DNA from 4 places in the Kocuria aegyptia genome. Region 3 is predicted to be linked to each of the others. Evidence: riboswitches for the same ligand, from Rfam matches in the RefSeq annotation. Region 3 holds a riboswitch; each other region holds the start of a gene.
What was found. A riboswitch is a leader RNA that binds a small molecule or an ion and turns the genes downstream of it on or off. The one in region 3 is predicted to bind thiamine pyrophosphate.
Positions count from the first base shown of each region.

Region 1: it holds a riboswitch for thiamine pyrophosphate, as region 3 does, so the genes downstream of both, thiM (hydroxyethylthiazole kinase) here and ABD220_RS09845 (FAD-dependent oxidoreductase) in region 3, are expected to answer to the same signal.
Region 2: it holds a riboswitch for thiamine pyrophosphate, as region 3 does, so the genes downstream of both, ABD220_RS14675 (3-oxoacyl-ACP reductase) here and ABD220_RS09845 (FAD-dependent oxidoreductase) in region 3, are expected to answer to the same signal.
Region 4: it holds a riboswitch for thiamine pyrophosphate, as region 3 does, so the genes downstream of both, ABD220_RS16625 (ECF transporter S component) here and ABD220_RS09845 (FAD-dependent oxidoreductase) in region 3, are expected to answer to the same signal.

Region 1 is NZ_BAAAOA010000015.1:245,960-249,421, forward strand. Features, by position in the region: gene thiE (thiamine phosphate synthase) at 1-503, opposite strand, end outside; gene thiM (hydroxyethylthiazole kinase) at 500-1,372, opposite strand; TPP riboswitch at 1,364-1,457, opposite strand; gene ABD220_RS07505 (nuclear transport factor 2 family protein) at 1,527-2,261, opposite strand; gene ABD220_RS07510 (Rne/Rng family ribonuclease) at 2,456-3,462, opposite strand, start outside.
Region 2 is NZ_BAAAOA010000046.1:77,271-80,732, reverse strand. Features, by position in the region: gene eat (ethanolamine permease) at 1-214, opposite strand, end outside; gene ABD220_RS14685 (hypothetical protein) at 395-550, shown strand; gene ABD220_RS14680 (FadR/GntR family transcriptional regulator) at 774-1,532, shown strand; TPP riboswitch at 1,586-1,689, shown strand; gene ABD220_RS14675 (3-oxoacyl-ACP reductase) at 1,735-2,499, shown strand; gene ABD220_RS14670 (LLM class flavin-dependent oxidoreductase) at 2,511-3,462, shown strand, end outside.
Region 3 is NZ_BAAAOA010000020.1:14,107-17,568, reverse strand. Features, by position in the region: gene ABD220_RS09855 (hypothetical protein) at 1-681, opposite strand, end outside; gene thiE (thiamine phosphate synthase) at 781-1,500, opposite strand; TPP riboswitch at 1,516-1,619, shown strand; gene ABD220_RS09845 (FAD-dependent oxidoreductase) at 1,615-2,970, shown strand; gene thiS (sulfur carrier protein ThiS) at 2,967-3,206, shown strand; gene ABD220_RS09835 (thiazole synthase) at 3,271-3,462, shown strand, end outside.
Region 4 is NZ_BAAAOA010000046.1:502,539-506,000, reverse strand. Features, by position in the region: gene ABD220_RS16630 (ABC transporter ATP-binding protein) at 1-1,127, opposite strand, end outside; gene ABD220_RS16625 (ECF transporter S component) at 1,124-1,744, opposite strand; TPP riboswitch at 1,835-1,956, opposite strand; gene ABD220_RS16620 (DUF4235 domain-containing protein) at 2,204-2,482, opposite strand; gene mnhG (monovalent cation/H(+) antiporter subunit G) at 2,541-2,996, opposite strand; gene ABD220_RS16610 (MrpF/PhaF family protein) at 2,993-3,265, opposite strand; gene ABD220_RS16605 (Na+/H+ antiporter subunit E) at 3,262-3,462, opposite strand, start outside.

The sequences.
Region 1 (3,462 bases), on a different contig from region 3:
GTGCGGCCCGCGGCGCGGGCGAAACCCTCGACGCCCAGCGGCTCGGGGTGGTCGGGCTTCGTGCGGGTGACCCGCACCGCTCCGACGCCCAGGTAGTCGACCGTCCCGGCGGGCAGCGCGGAGGCGGCGTCGAGCTCCGCAGCCGTGGCGGCGCTGAGGCCGAGCACGGCGTCGGTCCCGCAGATCCGCCGGGCGAGGACCACGGGCAGGTCCGTCTGCCCGACGTGCACCCCGGCCACGGGGGCGCCGGCCGCCCGGGCGGCGAGGTAGACGTCCGCGCGGTCGTCCACGAGCACGGGCACCTCCCGGCCCACGCGCTCGGCGACGGCCGTCAGCAGGGCGACCAGCTCGCGGGCCGGGGCGTCTTTCGCGCGGACCTGGACCATGGTGGCGCCGCCGCGGACGGCGGCCGCCACGACGTCCGGGACCGTTCGGGGGGCGCTCAGAGCGGTGTCCGTCACGAGGTGCAGGGCCAGGGCCGCAGGGTCGAGACGCGGGCTCACCGGGCGCCCTCCTCGCGGACGAGCTCCGCCCGGGCGGCGATCCGCTCCGGCGTGACGGCGTGCAGCCGGTCCAGCAGCGCCACGGCGAAGGAGCCGGGCCCGGCGGAGTCGGCGGCCGCGTCCTCGGCCGCGAGGGTGTACACCGTGGTGGCGGCCACCGCCGCCGCGGCCGGGTCCGGGCGCACGGCGGTGAACGCAGCCATGAGGGCGCCCAGCGCGCAGCCGCCGCCGGTGATGCGGGTCAGCAGGGGCGTGCCGTGCGGCACGCGGACGACGGTGCCGTCCGGGGAGCGCACGAGGTCCACGGGCCCGGACACGGCCACCGCCGACCCGGCCCGCTCGGCGAGCGCGGCGGCGGCGTCCCGGGCGGCCTCGACGCCGTGCGTCGCGTCGGTGCCGCGCCCTCCGCTGCCGCCGGCGAGGGCGACGACCTCGGAGGCGTTGCCGCGCACGATCGCCGGCCGGAACTCGAGCAGGTCGCGGGCCAGCGCGGTGCGCACGGGCAGGGCACCCACCGCCACCGGGTCCAGGACCCAGGCCCGGCCCGCGCGGCGCCGGGCGCCGACGGCCTCGTAGGCGGCCCCGCGCTGCTCGGCGGTGGGCGTGCCGGTGTTGACGAGCAGGCCGTCGGCGAGCTCCGCGAAGACCCCGCCCTCCCCCTGGATGTCGGTCATCGCCGGGGACGCGCCCACGGCGAGGAGCGCGTTGGCGGTGAAGTTGGTGACCACGGCGTTGGTGATGCACTGCACGAGCGGCGCCGCGGAGCGCAGGTCCTCCAGGGCCGCCGCGGCGTCCTCGGCGAGCGCGGGGTCCGGCGGCGCCGGCCTGGCTCCTGCTGTGCGGGCGGACGTGGGGACGGCATCGCGCATCTGCGACATCCCTTCGCTAGTACTGGCTAGATCAGGTTCGACGGGTGTGTTCTCAGCCGCTCGAGCGGCACCCCGTGTCAGGTGTCCTGCCAGTCTAGCCCTCGCGCGGGAGCCCGGACGCGGGCGGATCCCGGGACGGATCCCGGCTGTGGGGTCAGAACACGCCGTTGGCGTTCGCCGTCCGCTCGGGCACCGGCTGCGCGACGCCCCAGTGCTCCACGATCCGTCCGTCCTCGAGGCGCCACAGGTCGTAGCAGGCGACCGTGCGCGCGGTTCCGCCCCCGTGATCGCCGTCGGCGACGGCCTCCGCGACGGTCAGCACGAAGTTCCCCTCGCCGAGCACCCGGTGCAACCGCTGGTAGGCGGGCTGCGGGTCCTCCGCCGTGCGAGCGGTGTGCTCGGTGCAGCCCTGGGCACTCATGTGGTCCTGGACGGCGCGGCGGTCGCCCCCGATCAGGGCGGCCTCGACCCACTCGGCGGTGATGCGCTTGTTGTCCTGCGTCCGCTCGTGGTCCGTGACCGCGACGGGACCGTCGAGCTGGGGGCGGGCGCCGCCGGCCTCCGTGCGCAGGGGCTCGAAGGCGTCCCAGTGCTCGGCGATCCGCCCGTCCGCCACGCGGAAGACGTCGAAGCCGACCAGGGGCTGCGGGCCGAGCCCCTGGTAGGCCGAGTGGGCGACCACCGTCCCGTGGTCGTCGAGCACCCGGACGAGATCCACGCGGAAGTCGTCGGGGATGCCGCGCAGGAACTGCTTGAGACCCTCGCGCCCGTCCGGGGCGAGGGGCGAGTGCTGGATGAAGTCCTCCGTGTAGTGGCGGTCCACGGCCGACGGATCCCGGTGGACGAAGAGGTCCGTGCCGGCGGCGCGGACGGTGTCTGCACTGGTCATGGCGGTGCTCCCTGGAACGGGCGGCCGCTCGCCCCGGCGGACGGGACGGCGGCCCCGGCTGTGCTGTGGTGCGCACCACGGTACGCCGCCGGGCGGGGGCCGGGCAGGCCTGGACGGTCCGTGACGGCCCACGACGACGGAGGACCCCGACCGTGCTGGTCGGGGTCCTCCGTGGTGCTGCTCGGCCGGACGGCTCAGCCGCGTCCCGCGGGTCCTCCGCTGGTCAGGTCCTCGGCCTTGACGCCGACGCCGACGACGGTCGGCGCCCGGCGGGAGGAGTCCTCCGGGGAGCGCTGGGCGACGGCCTTGGCCTCGTGCCGGGCACCCTCCGCGGCGGCCGCCCGGCCGGCGGTCACCTCGGCCTCGCCCGGCCGAGCCGCCGGGGCCGTGGCCCGCCGCGAGCGCCGCCGGGGTCGCGCCGGCTCGGCGCCCGGCTGCTCAGGAGCCGCCGAGCCGGGGGCCTGCTGCGCCGTGCTCTCCCGCGCCGCATCCGCCCGTGCGGTGGTCTCCTGCGCGGCGACCGCCGCCCGGGCGTCCTCCGCAGCGGTGGCCTGCGCGGCGCCGGTCTGCTCGGCGCCGGCCTGCTCAGGGGCACCGTCGGCAGCGGTGACCGCCTCAGCGGCTGCTCGCTCAGCGGCGACCTCCTGGGCAGCGGAGCCGGCGTCCGGCGCCGTCTGCCCGAAGGCCTCCGCGAGGGAGTCCAGGCTCAGCGGACCGGCCTCGGCGGGCTCCTCGACGGCCGCGTGGCCCTGCGGCAGCTCGATGACCTCGCCCTTGATCGTCAGGCGCGCGCCCTGCTCGGCCGGCACCCCGGGGGCCTGCTCCTCCGCGGCCGGGACGGGGGCCTCCCCCACGTCCGGCTGCTGCTCGGCGGCGGTGTCCGCACCCTGGCCCCGGTTGCGGCTGCGCTTGCCGCGACGCTTCTTCCGGGAGCGCCCCGAGCCCTCGGGACGGGTCTCCGCCGGCTGGGCGGTCTCCTCGGCGCGCTCCGGCTCCTCCGCGGCGGCCTCCTCGTGATGGGTGGCAGCGGCGATCGTCGCGAACGCCGTCCGCGCGGCCTCGGCCTTGGCCCTCTCCGCGGGATCGGGCTCGGCGGACCGCTGCTCCGTCCGGGCGGGCTGCTGCTCGTTGCGGCCCCCGCGGCCGCGCTTGCGCTCCGTGCGGTTCGGCCGCTGGTCCCGGGACTCGCCCGTGGCGCCGC
Region 2 (3,462 bases), on a different contig from region 3:
TGCAGGTGTACATCAGGCCCATCAGCACGAAGGCGATGAGCAGCCCGCCCCACCCGCCCTCGGAGAGCCCGATGTTCCAGCCGGAGAAGTCCCCGGAGATGACGTAGGCGATGCCCAGGCCGGCGAGCAGGACCCAGCCTGCGGCCCCGGACCGGAGCTGGCGGTGCTGGAAGTACTCGTCGGTGCGGGCGGGCTGTACTGGGGATTCGGGCATGGGACGATCCCTCCGGGATTCCACAAAGGTCTGAAAACAGACGTTTGGCGCGAGTGGTCACAGTCTGTGGGCTGCCCCGTGCGCCGTCAAGAGCCCGCGGCGCGGGTGCACCATCGCCGAGCGGCGCACGGGACCGCGTCGCGGTGGAGCCGGTCGGGCGGATGCCGCAGAATGGTGGGCATGAACCAGACCAGTGCATCGACCTCTTCCCGTTCCGACTCCCAGGGCTCCGGGCCGGGCCGTTCGTGGGCGTTCATCGCCATCACGGCGGGCTTCCTCGTCTCCGCGGCGCTGATCATCGCGGTGGGCGTGGTCGCCATCGACCTCACCCACTAGGACCTCGGCCGGCCGTCCCGGCCGGCAGGATCGGCGCGCTGCCCGGACCGGGCGGCGCGCCGCTTTCGTCCTCGACGCCGCCCGGCACGGTGGACGGGATGCCGCCGGAGACGGTTCGGGGGCACGATGCCGGCGGTGGGTCCCGGGCTCTGCGGGTCGTGCTCCGTGCTCCGTGCTCCGTGACACGATGGGCGCACGTCGTACCGCAGGGAGGAGCGCCACCGTGAGCGATCCCGTCCGGCACCCGCGCATCCGGCCCGTGCGCCAGGGCAACGCCTTCGAGGAGGCCGTGGAGCGGATCCTCGACTCGATCCGGCTCGGCCTGTTCCGCCGGGGCGAGCGGCTCCCACCGGAGCGGGAGACCGCGGCGATGCTCGGGATCTCCCGCGCCACCCTGCGGGAGGCCCTGCACGAGCTCCAGGCCGCCGGGGTCCTGGAGGTGGTGCGCGGCCGGTACGGCGGGACCTTCGTGACCGGCCGCACCGCTCTGCCGGACGAGACCCTCCCCCCGGTGGACCCCGCGGACGTCGAGGACGTGCTCGTGTTCCGCGCCGTCGTCGAGCCCGCCGCGGCGGAGCTGGCCGCGGCGGCGTCCCTCAGCCCGGCCGCCCGGGAGCACCTCCTGGCGTGCCTGCGGCAGGTCGAGGAGAGCCCCCCGGAGGACTACCGCCCCGCCGACGCGCGCTTCCACATCGCGGTGGCCGAGCTGGGCGGCTGCCCCAGCCTGGTCCGCGCGGTCGCGGAGGTCCGTTCGCGGGCCAGCGACCTGCTGGACCGGATTCCCGTGCTGCCGGTCAACCTCGAGCACTCCGACCGCCAGCACCGCGAGCTCGCCGACGCCGTCCTGGCGGGAGACGCCCCCGCCGCCCGGGCCGCCTCCCTCGCGCACCTGGAGGGCACGGCCGCGCTGCTGCGCGGCTTCCTCGGGCACAGGGAGCCGCCCGAGGACGACGCCCCCGGCGACGACCGCCGCCGGGCATGACCCGCGGCCGCGCGCGGAGCGGGCGACCCCGGGGCGAGGTGTCTATACTCGTCCGCAGTGACACGGGGTGCCGGCGCCGAACGACGCACCGGCTGAGATGACACCCGTCGAACCTGATCCAGTTAGGACTGGCGAAGGGATGTCCTGCCGGGACCGGCCGCTGCCGTTCCCGCGTCTCCTCGCCCTGACCCCAGGGAGACCCATGCAGATCGCAGAACAGATCGTCCTCGTCACCGGCGGGGCGCGCGGCCTCGGCCGCAGCGTCGTCGAGGCCTTCGCGGGCCAGGGCGCGAAGGTCGTCGTCAACCACCGGACCAGCGCGGCGGCCGCGGAGGAGCTCGCGCAGCGGTACGGCCCCGACCGGGCGGTGGCCCTGCCCGCCGACGTCACCGACCCCGGGCAGGTGGGCGAGCTGCTGCGCGCCGCGCGGGAGCACTTCGGCTCCCCCGTCACCACGGTGGTGAACAACGCCCTGGCCGACTTCTCCTTCAACGGCGACGCCCGTTCCGGGGCCGAGGACATCCGCTGGGCGGAGTTCGAGGCCCAGTTCGCCGGCAGCGTCCGCGGGGCGCTGAACACCACCCAGCAGGCCCTGCCCGGCATGCGGGAGCGCGGCTTCGGCCGGGTGATCAACGTCGGCACCAACCTGTTCCAGAACCCGGTGGTGCCGTACCACGACTACACGGCGGCGAAGGCTGCACTGCTCTCCCTGACTCGCACCCTCGCCAAGGACCTCGGCGCGCACAACGTCACGGTCAACATGGTCTCCGGGGGCCTGCTGCGCACGACTGACGCGAGCGCCGCCACCCCGGAGGAGGTCTTCGACTACATCGCCTCGACCACGCCCCTGGGCCGGGTCACGACCCCGGCCGAGTTCGCCGACGCCCTCCTGTTCTTCGCCTCCCCGTGGGCGCGCTCGGTCACCGGGCAGAACCTGGTGGTCGACGGCGGACTGGTCCTCGACTGACGGGGGCCGCCGTGACCTCGCCCCGGCAGCTGCACCTCAACGCCTTCCTCTTCGGCGCGGGCCACCACCAGGCCGCCTGGCGGCACCCGGACTCCCCGCTGGAGCAGCTCGGGGACATCGCCCACTGGGAGCGCCTCGCCCGCACCGCCGAGCGCGGGCTCTTCGACGCCGTGTTCTTCGCCGACGGGCACAGCGCCGGCGACGTGGGGGACGGGCCCCGGTGGTTCCTCGAACCGCTGACGGCCCTGTCCGCCATTGCGCGCGCCACGGAGCGGATCGGACTGGTCAGCACCGTCTCGGCGACCTTCTGGACGCCGTTCCACGCCGCCCGCCTGCTGGCCTCGCTCGACCACATCAGCCGGGGCCGGGCCGGGTGGAACGTGGTCACCTCCATGTTCGACGCCGAGGCGCGCAACCACGGGCTGCCGGGGATCCCGCCGCACGCCGAGCGCTACGCGCGGGCGGCCGAGTTCATCGATGTGGCCCACCGGCTGTGGGACTCCTGGTCCGACGACGCCCTGGTCGGCGACCGGCACGGGCTGCACGCCGACCCCGAGCAGGTGACCCGCATCGACCACGCCGGCGAGCACTTCCGCGTGGACGGACCGCTGACCGTGCCGCGCCCGCCCCAGGGGCGCCCGGTCCTGTTCCAGGCCGGCGCCTCCGGGCCGGGACGGGACCTGGCCGCCCGGCACGCCGAGGCGGTCTACGCCGTGGCCTACGACCTCGAGAGCGCCCTGGCGTACCGCACGGACTTGTTGCGGCGGGTCGCCGCGGCCGGGCGGGACCCGGAGGGCGTGGCCGTCATGCCGGGTCTGGTCGCCTACGTGGGCTCCACGGAGGCGGAGGCCCGGGCCAAGCAGGCGGAGGTGGACGCCCTGCTGCCGGAGGAGCAGTCCCTGGCCCAGCTCTCCGCGTTCGTCCAGCAGGACTGCAGCGGCTGGGAGCTCGACGCCCCCGTCC
Region 3 (3,462 bases):
CGAGCCCGCCGGGGGAGCACCCGGCGGGGGAGTGCCCGGGCGGACGCCGCCGCCCGCGGCCGGGCCCGGCGCCGGGGGCAGGGTCTCGCCCGAGGGCGCGGGCCCGTCCTCACGGTGGCCCTTCTCCGCCTCGGTCAGCAGGGCCACGAACTGCTCGAGCGGCTCGGACCCGTCGTGCTCCCGCGCCAGGAAGCGCTCGGCGCGTCGGCGCACCACCCGGTAGACCCGCCCGTCGTCGGGGATGCCCAGGTCACGGGCGGCCCGCGCCACGGCGAGCGGGGGCTGCTCCGGCAGCGGATCGGTGCCCCACTCCAGGAGCCCGGTCAGCAGGGGGCGCTCGAGCACGCGGGCCAGGGCCGCCCGGGCGCCCGGCACCCGGGTCAGCTCCAGCAGCCCGCTCGGCGGCGCGGACGGGCACCCCGGCACGTCGCTGGGCAGCCGGGCGGCGCGCTCCAGCCAGAAGGTGTCGCCGAAGAGGGTCGCGAGCAGCACGGCCGCGGCGAGCCGGTCCTCGCTCGGCGCGGCGTCCTCCGGCGCGCCCTGCTCCCAGTGGCTGCCGAGGGCACGGCGGGCGGGCTCACCGGCCAGCCGGACGCGCAGCTGCGCGTCCTCCGGGCCACGGGCGGTCTCCGCGGGACGCTCCACCGCGTGCCGCACCTGGGGGTCGAGCTCGGGGTCCATGGGTCACCTCTCCGTCGTCGTCCTGGGTCCATGCTGTCAGAACGTGCTGGGCGGCGGCGGGGAACCGGCGGTGAGCCGGGATGTTGGGCCGCGCCGGGCTCAGGCGGGGAGCAGGCTGCGCAGCTGCCCCGCGGCGAGGCGGGGATCGGGGGCCTCGGTGACGGCGCGGACGACGACGACGCCGCGCGCCCCGGCCGCCAGCACCTGCGGGAGCCGCTGCTCGTCGATGCCGCCGATGGCGAACCACGGCACGGGCAGGACCTCCGGGTCCGCGTCCAGCCGGGCCTCCGTCAGTCCGGCGACCGCGCGGACGAAATCCAGCCCGGTGGCCGGGCGCCCCGGCTTGGTGGGCGTGGCCCAGACGGGGCCCGTGCAGAAGTAGTCGACGTCCGGGTCCTCGAGCGCCGCCCGGGCCTGTCCGAGGTCGTGGGTGGAGCGCCCGATCAGCACGTCCGGGCCCAGCAGCCGCCGGGCCTGGGCGGGGGTGAGATCGTGCTGGCCCACGTGGAAGACGTCGGCGCCCACCAGCGCGGCGATGTCGGCGCGGTCGTTGACCGCGAACAGGGCGCCGTACTCGGCGGCGACCCGGCCCAGCAGCCGCAGCGCGGCGATCTCCTCGTCCGCGTCGATGCTCTTGTCCCGCAGCTGCACGATGTTCGCCCCACCGGCGTAGGCGGCGTGCAGGAACTCCTCGAGGTCGCCCCGGTCCCGGCGGGCGTCCGTGCACACGTACAGCCGGGCGGCGAGGAGCTGCGCCGTCCGGGCGTCTCGCAGGGAGGACTCGGCGGGCGCGGAGGTGTCACGGGTATGCTGGGTCACACGCTGATGATAGGTCAGCGGTTCTGCGGGAGCCCCACCGGGGGCTGAGAGGGCGTCCAGCGCCGACCGCCACACCTGATGCGGGTCATGCCGCCGTAGGAAAGGACGTTCCGTGTGACTTCTGCGCACCCCGCCCCGACGACCGCGCCCCACCCGCTGGTCGGGCAGCCCGAGCACGTCCGGGCCGACGTCGCCGTGGTCGGCGCCGGGGTGATCGGCCTGGCCACCGCCTGGGAGCTGCGCCGCCGCGGCCGCTCGGTGGTCGTGGTGGACCCCGAGCCGGGCTCCGGCGCCAGCCGCGCCGCGGCCGGGATGCTCGCCCCGGTGAGCGAGGTCCAGTACCAGCAGGAGCCCCTGTACCCCCTGATGACCGCCTCGGCCGCCGAGTACCCGGCGTTCGTGGCCGCCCTCGAACAGGTCGCCGAGGGGACGGTGGGCCACCGGGCCACCGAGACCCTGCTCTGCGGCGTGGACGCCGCCGACCGGCAGGCCCTGACGGACCTCCGCGAGCTGCAGCTGCGCCACGGCATGACCGTGGAGCAGCTCGCCCTGCGCGCCGCCCGGGCCCTCGAGCCCGCGCTGAGCCCACGGCTCTCCGCCGCGTTCCGGATCCCCGACGACCACCAGGTGGACCCGCGCCGACTCGTGGCCGGGCTGCTCGCCGCCCTCGTCGCCCCGGAGGTCCCGGAGCCTCCGCAGCTGTCCGGGCTGCCGGCCGCGCGCGACGGCGGACCGGCCCGTTTCGTCCACGACCTCGCCACGGGGCTGCGCCGAAACGCCGAGGGCGCCGTGACCGGCGCCCGCCTGGCCGGCGGCGGGATGGTCTCCGCGACCTGGACGGTCCTCGCCCCCGGTGCCGGCCTGGGCGCTCTCGAGGGACTGCCGGAGGGCTGGCACCCGCCCCTGCGGCCGGTGCACGGGGACATCCTGCGCGCCCGGGTGCCCGCCGGGACGCCGGAGCTGCTCGAGCGCACCGTCCGGGGCCTGGTGCACGGGGCGCCCGTCTACCTGGTGCCCCGCGCCGACGGGACCGTGGTGATCGGGGCGACCTCCCGCGAGGACGACCTGGCCGGCCCCAGCGCCGGAGGGGTGTTCCGGCTGCTGCGCGACGCCCAGGCGCTCGTGCCCGGGGTCGCCGAGCTCGAGCTGATCGAGGTGCTGGCCCGCGCCCGGCCCGGCACCCCGGACGACATCCCGTACCTGGGCCGGGTCCGCGACCCGGACGGCGAGCCCGTGCCGGGGCTCGTGGTCTCCACCGGCTACTTCCGCCACGGCGTGCTGCTCGCCCCGCTGGCCGCCCGGCTCGCCGCGCAGCTGGTCGCCGGAGGGAGCGGTCCCGATCCGTCCGCCGACGCCGAGCACCTCGCCACCACCGACCCGCACCGCTTCGACCGACCCGTCGAGGCACGTCGAGGGGACCCCGAGCCGGCCGCCGCCGGCCCCGGGCCCCGGAGCAGGAGCCCCCGATGACCGCCATCACCCTCAACGGCCGCCCGCACCGCGTGGCGGAGGAGGCCTCCGTCGTCGACCTCGTCGCCGAGACCGTCGGCCGGGCGCTGGGCCCCGACGGCGCCCCGCTGGACGGCGGGCGCCTCGGGGTGGCCGTGGCCGTGGACGCCGCGGTCGTGCCCCGCAGCCGCTGGCAGCGGACCCGCGTGGCGGAGGGCCAGGCCGTCGAGATCATCACCGCCGTCCAAGGAGGCTGACGTGACCGTCCCGCACCCCGACCCGCTCGTGCTCGACGGCACGAAGCTGTCCTCCCGGCTGATCATGGGCACCGGCGGCCTCAGCTCGCTGCACACCCTCGAGCAGGCGCTGCTGGCCTCCGGCACCGAGCTGACCACCGTGGCCCTGCGCCGCTACGCTCCCGGCCAGGGCGACTCCCTCTTCGCGCTGCTCGAGCGCAACGACATCCGGATCCTGCCCAACACCGCCGGCTGCTACACGGCCCGGGACGCGCTG
Region 4 (3,462 bases), on a different contig from region 3:
ACGGGGGCCAGCAGACCCGCCACCGTCAGCGCGAGCGTGGACTTGCCGGCGCCGTTGGGCCCGATCAGTGCCAGCGCGCGGCCGGGCCGCAGGCCCAGCTCCACGCCGGCCACCGCCGTGGGGAGGTCCCGGCCCGTGACCGCGTCGTCCACGGGACGGTCCCGGCGGCGCTCCCGCCGCCGGGCGCGCAGCTGACGCGCCGAGGGCTGGCTGCGCGAGACGCCCAGACCGGCGGTGCTCAGCAGCGGTTCGCGATCCGCTCCGGGACGGCCGGTCGCGGACGGGCCCGCGGCAGGACACCCGGCAGGGCCTGCGGACGCGCGCGCGGGCTCGCGCGTGGCCGGCACCCGGCCGGGCACCCACACCCCCGCCCTGCTGAGTTCCTCGACCGCCGCGCCGAGCATCCGCCCAGGGGGGCCGTCGTGGGTGATGCCCCCGTCGCGGCCGAGCACGACGACACGGTCCACGACCTCGGCCCACACGGCGACGCGGTGCTCCACGACCACGAGTGTGGCCCCGCTGCGGTCGAGGCAGGAGACCACGGCGTCGCGGACCTGTCGCACGCCGGCGGGGTCCAGGTTGGCCGTCGGTTCGTCGAGCAGCAGCAGCCCCGGGCTCATGGCCACGGCGCCAGCGAGCGCCAGGCGCTGTTTCTGCCCGCCGGACAGGGCCGCGGTGGAGTGGTCGAGCGGAAGGTCCAGGCCCACGGCGTCGAGCGCCGCGCGCACCCGCGGCCAGATCTGCTCGTGGGGCACCGCGAGGTTCTCGAGGCCGAACGCGGTGTCGTCGCCGATCCGGGACAGCACCACCTGGGACTCGGGGTCCTGCTGCACGAGCCCGGCCCGGCCGCGCGCCCGAGCCGGGAGCGTGCCGTCGAGCAGCAGCTCGCCGGAGCCCGACTGTCCGTCGTCGTCGTGGAGGACCCCCGCCAGGGCGTGCAGGAGGGTGGACTTGCCGGCCCCACTGGGACCCAGCAGGAGCACCCGCTCCCCCGGCTCCACCACGAGGTCGAGATCGCGCAGCGCCGCCGTCTCCCGCCCGGGGTGGTGCCAGCCGAAGCCGCGGGCCTCGACGCGCGCCCCGCGGGCCGCGGGCGCCGCCGGGCGCCGGACCGTGGGGACGGTCATCGCCGCACGGCCCGCCCCGAGGCGAGGCCCTGCAGGACGCCGGTGGCCGCGAGGGCCCGCACCACGGCATGCATCAGGAGGCCGGCGAGCACCGCCCCGGAGACGGCGGCCAGGACCACGTAGGCCGCCTGGTGGCCCAGCGCCCACTCGTAGTTGTAGACGATGTTCTCGTGGACGCCGAGGAAGATCCCGCTCACGGCGCCCGCCACGGCCGCCGCGAGGGCGTCGAACCGGCGGTAGCGGAAGGCCGCGAAGGCCAGTTCCGCGCCGATGCCCTGGACCAGCCCGGAGAGGATGACCAGCAGGCCGAAGTGGGTGCCGAGGAAGCTCTCGATGACGGCCGCGAGCAGCTCGCAGAACAGCGCAGCGCCGGGCTTGCGGATGATCAGCCCGCCGAGCACGCCGGCCACCAGCCAGCCGCCGACGATCAGGCCCACGGCGGGCGGATAGGCGACCGCGGCGGTGCCGACCACGGGGTAGAGCAGGTTCGACCACGCCCAGAAGACGACCGCGCACACGGCGGCGAGGACGGCGGCCACGACGATGTCGACGACACGCCAGGACGACGTGCGCGATGTGCCGGGGCGGTCGGCGGGACGGTGGGTGGTGGTGTTCACGGTGGGTTCCTCCTGGGCTCAGCGAGCCGTCGGTGCCAGGAGGGGACGGGGTTCGGCGGGCCGCGCCGGTGGCGCGCTCCCGGGGAAACACCCCTGAGATGCTCGACTCCCTTCGCCGGTGCTAACCGGAGCAGGTTCGAGGGTCTGCGGCGATCCGCACTCTCAGCGCCGCGTCGGTCTCACCGGCGGGAAGCGCTCCCCTGTCGTTCAGTGGCACCGAGTCTACCCCTCCGTCGCCCGCTCCGCGCACACCCGCGGGTCCCGGCGCCCCGGTCCCGCCCGCACGGCGAGCACCGCCCCCGCCGCGCCCGCCGCACGGCGAGCACCGCCCCCGCCGCGCCCGCCGCACGGCCCGCGCCACGACGCAAGGGCCCGCGCCACGACGCAAGGGGCCCGCCCGGTCGGACACCGGTGCGGTGTCCGACCGGGCGGGCCCTTTCGCGGGGTGTCCGCCGGGTCTCAGACCTCGGCCTGGCTCGAGGCCTTGGGGTTCTTCTGGGGCTTGTTCTCGATCTCGGCGATCTTGCGGGAGATGCCGACCTTGATGACGGTGCCCACGAGGCCGGTCACGAGCGACCAGATGATGATGCCCGTCCAGGCCTCGTCCGGGTCCGGGTTCCTGGCGGGGGGCGGATCGCCGGTGATGCGCGTCCACGCGGCGCCGAGCACCTTGTGCGAGAGCGCCACACCGCCGAGCGAGAGGCCGGTGCCCACGAGTTCGAGAACCTTGGTGTTCATGGAGTGCTGCTCCTTGTCGTCCGGGGGACGCGGGTGCGCCCTGTCGATCCTGCCCAGCCTAACGCGTCGCCGCCGATCCGTCAGTCTGCTGTCCGTCTGCTCGCCGCCCGTCCGGGCTCGGCGCCGGCAGTCCCGCGCCGGCGCCCTCCCCGGTGCCCTCCCCGGCGCGGTTGAGCACCTTCTGCAGGTCGTCCTGGGTCAGTGTGGTGCGGTTCAGGTGCTTGGTGCGGTAGGTCGAGCGGCCCACCATGTGCGCCGAGACGGGGACCGTGAGCAGCTGGAAGATCCAGCCGAGGGCGATGAGCGGGACCATGACGGGATCGCGGTTCTCCAGGGCGACGGCGGTGAGCATGAGGAGCAGCCCGAAGACCTGCGGCTTGGTGCCGGCGTGCATGCGCGTCAGCAGGTCCGGGAAGCGGACCAGGCCGATCGCGGCGGCCAGGGACATCAGCGCGCCGACCACGAGGCAGACGGCGGCGGCGGCGTCCAGGACGGTGTCCAGCACGGCGCTCACCGCCCGTGCTCGGCGGTCTGGGTGGCGAAGCGCGCCACCGTCACGGAGCCGATGAAACCGACCAGCGAGACGATCACCATGAGGATCAGGTTGTTGAGGTGGCCGTGGTAGGCCATCTCCACGGCCAGGGCGGCCGCGACGATGGCCAGCAGCACGTCCGTGGCCACCACCCGGTCCAGCAGGGACGGGCCCTTGGCGAGGCGGTAGAGGGTGCCCGCGGCGGCCGCGCTGAGCAGCACGGCCGCGACGGCCACGGCGATCTCCATCACGGGCGGTCCTCCTCAGGGGTGTCGGCGGGGGTGTCGGCCGGGGTGTCCCGGCGGGGGTCTCGGCGGATGTCCCTCCGGGTGGCGGCGGGGATCTCGTCCCGGCGGCGGCCCACGATCTGCTGGCTCGCGGTGACCGGGGAACTGATCGCGGCGCTGTCCCGCCGGTCCGCGCCGGCGGCTCCTGCGCCGCGACGCTC